Regions from separate parts of the Gudongella ferriphila genome, predicted to be linked through region 2. Evidence: riboswitches for the same ligand, from Rfam matches in the RefSeq annotation. Region 2 holds a riboswitch; the other holds the start of a gene.

Region 1 (3,418 bases), on a different contig from region 2:
TAAGCCTTAAGACATCAAGAGGAAAGCATACAACTAGGCATGTGGAGTTGTTGAAGCTAAACAATAATGCCTATGTGTTGGATAGTCCTGGATTCAGCTCCCTTAATCTGGATTTTATTGAAGATGAAACTCAACTTAGATTCTATTTCAAGGACATAGAAAAGTATAATGATCAATGCAAGTTCTCCAGCTGTATCCATGTGAACGAGCCTGGATGTGCTGTTAAAGATGCTGTTGAATCAAACATTATAAGTCGCGAAAGGTACAAAAATTATTTAATGATGATTGAAGAAATTAAAAACAGAAAGAGGAGATATTAGTATGGCGAAATTGGCACCTTCATTGCTTTCTGCAGATTTTTCAAAGCTAGGAGAGGAAATAGCACTAATTGATAATAGTGGAGCAGACTATGTACATCTGGATGTTATGGATGGTATTTATGTTCCAAATATAACCTTTGGAGCACCAGTAATAAAGAAGATTCGTGGAACTACAAAATTACCATTTGATGTTCATCTAATGGTTGATAGGCCAGAAAGATTTATTGATGATTTTGCAGATGCAGGTTCAGATATAATTACCGTTCATCCTGATGCATCAATTCATCTGCACAGAACCCTTCAGTCAATTAGGGAAAGAGGGGTCAAAGCGGGGGTTTCACTTAATCCTTCTACACCATTGAATGTGTTGGAACACATTATGGATGATGTTGACCTTATTCTTATAATGTCAGTTAATCCAGGATTTGGTGGACAAAGTTACATACCTGCAATGACCGAGAAGATCAAAAAACTTAGAAATCTTATTTTAAGGTCAGGAAATGATATTATCCTTGAGGTAGATGGAGGGATAAAACTTGATAATGCAAGAGAGATAATTGATGCGGGAGCTGATTTAATAGTAGTTGGTTCAGGAATATTCAATGCTCAGGATGTGGAACAAAGAATTGGAGCTTTTAAAAAAATTATTGACTAAAATTATCAGAAAATATGTATGATTATTGAGAATTATATGTTAATATGGTATTATATAATCAACAAGAGAATATTTACAGCACTGGGGGAGCTTTAGCTGAGAGAGATCTGATCTCGACCCTTAAGACCTGAACTAGGTAATTCTAGCGGAGGGAAGTGTGTATAGAAATTATACTCATTGCCTCATAGCAATGGGTTTTTTTGTACCATCTTATGCTGTTATATTCAAACCAATTAAGGAGGTTTAATATAATATGGAAGAAAAAAGAAGTAAGGTATTGATGTTGACCGAAGGTGGAATGATGATCGCCTTGTCTGCTCTCTTGAGCTATATTAGGATCTATCAGGCTCCTAACGGTGGAAGTGTTACTGCTGGAAGTATGATACCAATCATGATTTTTGCAATAAGGTGGGGTCTTGGCCCTGGTTTGGCAGTTGGAGCAACCTATGGATTGCTGGATTTCATACTTAAACCGTATTTCGTGCACCCATTGCAGCTGCTTTTCGATTATCCATTTGCATTTGGTTCATTGGGCCTAGCTGGAATCGCGTATGTGCTTACAAAGAAAAAAGGCAAGTCAGGCTATGGTTCAGTATTGCTGGGAGTGTCGTTAGCGATACTGGGAAGACTAGTATTCCATGTATTGTCCGGGGTAGTGTTCTTTGCTGAGTACGCTGGGGATCAAAATCCATGGATCTACTCCATCGTATATAATGCCACTTACCTTGTACCAGAATTGATAATATCAATGATAGTAATGATAGTTGTGTGGAAGCCGATACAGAAATTTATCAGGTAAGGATGATTATATGAAGGGATTGATAGCGGCAGGCGGTACTGGCTTGAAGAGCGAACTCTTGCTTGAACTTTGCAAGGATGCAGATGTTATTGTTGCGGCTGACAGTGGAATATACAATTTGAAAGAAGATATGTGCAAAGTTGATTTCTTGATAGGCGACTTTGATTCCATTTTTGACAAGAGCCTGTTTGAAGACCTTAGCCAATCGATCCAGGTAATTGAATTCCCTGTTGAAAAAGACAAGACTGACACAGAGCTTGCAATTGACTTCCTGGTTGAAAAGGGCTGCTTTGAAATAGTAATTATTGGAGCGATTGGCAGTAGAATGGATCATTCAATATCAAATATATACCTGCTTAGAGCATTCCACAAAATGGGTATAAGAATTAAAATAATTGACAATAACAATGAAATTTCATATCTTTGTGGAGAAAAGCAGCTGATTAAGGAGATGGGTTATTACTATTCAATACTCCCAGTGGGTCCTGAAGGTATAACAGTAACATTAGAAGGATTTCATTATCCATTAGAGAAAGAACTGATCCAGTACGGTTCAAGCTTGGGGATAAGCAATTATATCGAAGAGGATGTAGGAAGGATTACCGTTCACAACGGGGAAGGGTTTCTTATCAAGTCCAGAGATTAATTTGCACAACAAAAAAGCTTATTATGAGATAATCATAATAAGCTTTTTACTCTTGTAAGTATGGATTAAATGGCTCTTTGAACATAACCAGATCTCAAGCATCTTGTACATACGTTGATTCTCTTGACTGATCCATTTACTACTGCCTTTACTCTTCTTATATTTGGAGCCCATGTTCTTGAACTCTTTTTATTTGAGAAGGTCACCTTATTTCCAAATACCTTACTTTTTCCGCAAATTTCACATTTCTTAGACATGAAAACACCTCCTTAATTCCTGACAGGTATAATGTTTTTAATATTCATTCTCTGCAACATATTATATTTTAACACAAGATATTATAGAATTGCAACATAATATTATGAAATATTGTTGTTTTAGTTGAACAATCATCCTTAATCATGTAAAATAATATGGATAAGAGTAAAACACGGGGAGGAATAGTTATGCCAGTCAAAACGAAGTCTGAATTTGGAAATCTAAATATAAATGATAACGTGTTTGCATCTCTTGCTGGAATATCAGCAATGGAAAGCTATGGAATTGTTGGAATGGCCTCCAAGGATGCAAAAGATGGTTTCTTTGAATTATTGAAATCAGATTCACTGACTAAGGGAATTAAAGTATATATCAAGGACAACCTTATTACAATAGATATGTACGTTATATTGGAGTTTGGAGTGAAAATCTCTGTGGTTTGCAAGAATATAATTGACAGAGTTAAATTCAATATAGAGAACTTCACCGGATTGAAGGTAGACAAGGTTAATGTCTTTGTCCAAGGAATCCGAGTCGACAAGTAATTAGGAGGCCAATGATGAATACTAAAACAATTGATGGATATAAGTTAAAGGTAATTTTGGAAAGTGCAGCAATTAAACTTGAAACAAACAAGGATGAAGTAAATTCACTTAATGTATTCCCTGTACCTGATGGAGACACAGGAACAAATATGCTTTTGACAATGAAATCTGCTTTAAAACAGGGACTTGATGTAG
Region 2 (3,418 bases):
GCCGTGAATGTCAGGGCAATAAGCTTGACAGTTGTCGAGTCAACATGGGAGCTGACCTCAAAAATCATCTCCTTGTCCTCCCCTGCCACGACCTTGTTGTTTATCTCTGGAAGCCTGTTCTCAAAAACAGCCTCCACGACGCTACCCCTTACTGTCTTCACATATCCCTCATTCATGGTCGGCATCCTCATCACCTCATTTCAATGGTATAGTCATTACCTACCCTATGACCGGAGCCTCTAATCCTCCTCAAATGGAAACCTGAAGTCCAGGCCCAAACCATCCCTAACCTCAATGAGATCCTTCTGTACACCTTCATTCACAGGAACCCCCTTCAGGTCCCTCTCCTGCTTGACCAGATACTCCTTCTCACCTGCTGTGAATATCCTCTCCTCTCCAGGAGCAACCTTCGAGCTTCTCAATTCCCTAAGTATGTTTCCTGCTGTGCGTCTGAAGCTGTCCGCACCCATAAAGGCCTCAGTGTCTATGGCTATGAAGAAATGTCCAAGGGGATAGGGTATCTTCTCTCCCCCTTCACCTATTCCTGAAAGCATCCTCAGATAGCTCCCGGCCTGAAGTGCAGCTGACAGGATTTCAACAACAGTTGCATAGCCGTAGCCCTTGTGTCCTCCCATCTCCTCTCCTATGCCTCCAAGAGGTGCAAAGGCTGCCTCACCTGTAAGCAGGTCCTTTAGAATCCTTTCACTGTCTGTCATTGCCGAGCCGTCGCTTCCAACTACCATACCTGCAGGAGTGTCCTTGCCCATTCTAGCATAGTATTCTATCCTTCCCCTTTGGGTTATGCTGGTTGCACAATCCAAGACAAATGGGAAGTTCTCATCAGTTGGCAATCCAAAGGTCAGGGGATTTGTGCCAAGCATATTCTCAACACCAAAGGTCGGTGCAATGGATGGCCTTGCATTTGTTCCAGTGATACCGATCATATCCTCCTCTGTTGCCATGGTCACATAGTAGCCGGCAATCCCGTAATGGGTGGAGTTCCTTACGGCCACCATCCCCATTCCATATTTTTTGGCCTTTTCAATTGCCAGCTTCATGGACCTGTAGGAGACAACCATGCCCATGCCGTTGTGTCCGTCCACCACGGCAGTTGTAGGGGTCTCCCTTACTATCTCCATTTCAGTCACCGGGTTCAGGATCCCCTGGTTTATCCTGTCCATGTATATGGGCTTAAAGCGATTGACACCATGGCTTTCAATCCCCCGTCTGTCGCTCTCCATGAGGATTTCTGCACAGATCCTTGCATCCTCCCTGGGAACCCCGACCTTTTCAAAGGCTTGGACCATAAAATCCCCTATAAGCTTCCACGGTAAATACACCTTGTTATCCATTTGGACCCTCCTCAATCATTTAATCTTTGAATCCCTAGCTTCGAATAAAACAAAAATAATCCTACAACCACATTTCACTTTAACGTTTTAATTTGTCCATTCTATTGGATTTATACCCTTCACATGGCTACAGCCACAGAACATTTGGATTTTCCAATTTAAAATGCTCAAAACTTAACGTTTGACACCTCTTTTGATTTCTGGTATATTGTTCTCAAGTTAATAATACAATTGTACTAGGGGAGCTGGAATGGCCAGCTGAAAGTGAAGCCCATAAGTTTCTTACCCTTATACCTGATCTGGATAATACCAGCGTAGGGAAGTATCATGCTGCATATAGAGCATATTTCCGTCGCAAGGAGATATGCTTTTATTTATACCTTGCAGACATCCAGCCTTCTAGTACAAAAAATACAAGGAGGTTTTTTTATGCAAACAAAGAAACTCGTTCTAAGTGGATTGCTGGTTTCAATCGGTGTGCTTGCAAGCCACATCATTGTAATCCCAGTGGGCGTTGCAAAGGCATATCCCCTGCAGCATACAATTAACGTCATAAGCGCCATATTACTGGGTCCAGGCTATGCTGTATCCAACGCCCTGCTGATTTCACTGTTGAGAAATGTCTTGGGTGTCGGATCAGTTCTTGCATTTCCAGGAAGCATGTTCGGTGCAATGTTGGCGGGCCTTGCCTATAAATACTTCAAAAAATCCTATGCAGCTGGCATAGGTGAAGTAATAGGCACAGGGATGGTTGGAAGTCTTGTTGCTTTTCCCCTCTCACGGTTCCTGTTGGGGTCCGAAGCAGGTGCGTTCTTCTTTATTCCACCATTTATGATTTCAAGCCTAGGTGGTGCAATCATTGGAATCTTAACTGTCAAGTCACTGAATGGTCTAGGGAAGGGGGTTCTACTGTAATGAAAAAGGTATTAACAATAGCGGGCAGCGATTCATCAGGTGGAGCAGGTATACAGGGAGACCTGAAGGCATTTTCAGCAAATGGAACTTTTGGCATGAGTGTCATTACAGCAGTGACTGCCCAGAACACACAGGGGGTGTCTCTAGTTCATGATATTCCAAGGAAGGTGATTGAGACACAGATAAGTGCCCTGTTCGATGATATGGAAATAGACGGAATCAAAATAGGCATGGTCTCAATTCCTGACACCATAGAAATGATAGCTAAAACCTTAATAAAATATTCTTTGCCTAAGATTGTGCTGGACCCTGTCATGGTATCAAAGAGCGGTTCTCATCTCCTTCAGCCTGATGCAGTAAATGCACTTAAGGATCAGCTTGTTCCCATGGCATACCTTATCACCCCAAATATTCCCGAAGCGGAAGTATTGACCGGAGTGAAGATAAAAAGCGAGAAGGACATGATCAAGGCAGCCAAAGAGCTGATGTCTCTTGGATGCCAGAACGTGCTGATAAAGGGTGGACACCTTGAAGGTCCTGCGGTCGATATCCTCTTTGACGGCATGGAAATAAGGAGATTCCACGCTGAAAGGCTAGCTTCCAACAGCAATCATGGCACTGGCTGCGCGCTGTCCTCGGCAATATGCTCCAATCTCGCCAAGGGGCTCAGTTTGGATGATGCTGTCCAAAATGGAAAGGCATATGTCTATGAGAGTATAAAATATGGCTTTGCGGTGGGAAAGGGTGTCGGTGTTCTACATCACTTCCATAATTTCCATGAAGGAGGGTCACGCAATGGATAGATTCAGTGGATTGAACCTTACTTTCCTGTGGTTTGGAGCTGCAATTTCAGTTGCAGAAGTAATGACCGGAGGATTGCTGGCTCCCCTGGGCTTCAAGCAGGGTATATTTGTAATCATAGTCGGCCATATAATAGGCGGCCTCATTATGGCAGCTGCTGGGAACATAGGCTACGAAAAGAAGCTTGCAAGCATGGAATCCACCGAGCTGACCTTTGGCAAGTACGGCAAGGCCCTGTTCTCTTTTCTTAATGCAACCCAGCTTGTGGGGTGGACGGTCATCATGCTCATATCCGGCGGTGCGGCAACATCGGTGCTGACCCAGAACATCCTCTCCTTTGGTTCCACTAC

Evidence for each region. Region 2 has a riboswitch for thiamine pyrophosphate ahead of thiW (energy coupling factor transporter S component ThiW). Riboswitches for the same ligand answer to the same signal wherever they lie in the genome.
Region 1: linked by a shared signal. The riboswitch ahead of thiT (energy-coupled thiamine transporter ThiT) and the one ahead of thiW (energy coupling factor transporter S component ThiW) in region 2 are both predicted to bind thiamine pyrophosphate.

What each region holds. Positions count from the first base shown of each region.
Region 1 covers NZ_JBJXRK010000003.1:61,622-65,039, forward strand. The annotation lists gene rsgA (ribosome small subunit-dependent GTPase A) at 1-320, shown strand, start outside; gene rpe (ribulose-phosphate 3-epimerase) at 286-975, shown strand; TPP riboswitch at 1,049-1,146, shown strand; gene thiT (energy-coupled thiamine transporter ThiT) at 1,229-1,774, shown strand; gene ACKVDP_RS03600 (thiamine diphosphokinase) at 1,785-2,420, shown strand; gene rpmB (50S ribosomal protein L28) at 2,486-2,677, opposite strand; gene ACKVDP_RS03610 (Asp23/Gls24 family envelope stress response protein) at 2,867-3,223, shown strand; gene ACKVDP_RS03615 (DAK2 domain-containing protein) at 3,238-3,418, shown strand, end outside.
Region 2 covers NZ_JBJXRK010000001.1:439,448-442,865, forward strand. The annotation lists gene atpD (F0F1 ATP synthase subunit beta) at 1-176, opposite strand, end outside; gene ACKVDP_RS02170 (Ldh family oxidoreductase) at 240-1,352, opposite strand; TPP riboswitch at 1,581-1,690, shown strand; gene thiW (energy coupling factor transporter S component ThiW) at 1,782-2,267, shown strand; gene thiD (bifunctional hydroxymethylpyrimidine kinase/phosphomethylpyrimidine kinase) at 2,267-3,070, shown strand; gene cytX (putative hydroxymethylpyrimidine transporter CytX) at 3,063-3,418, shown strand, end outside.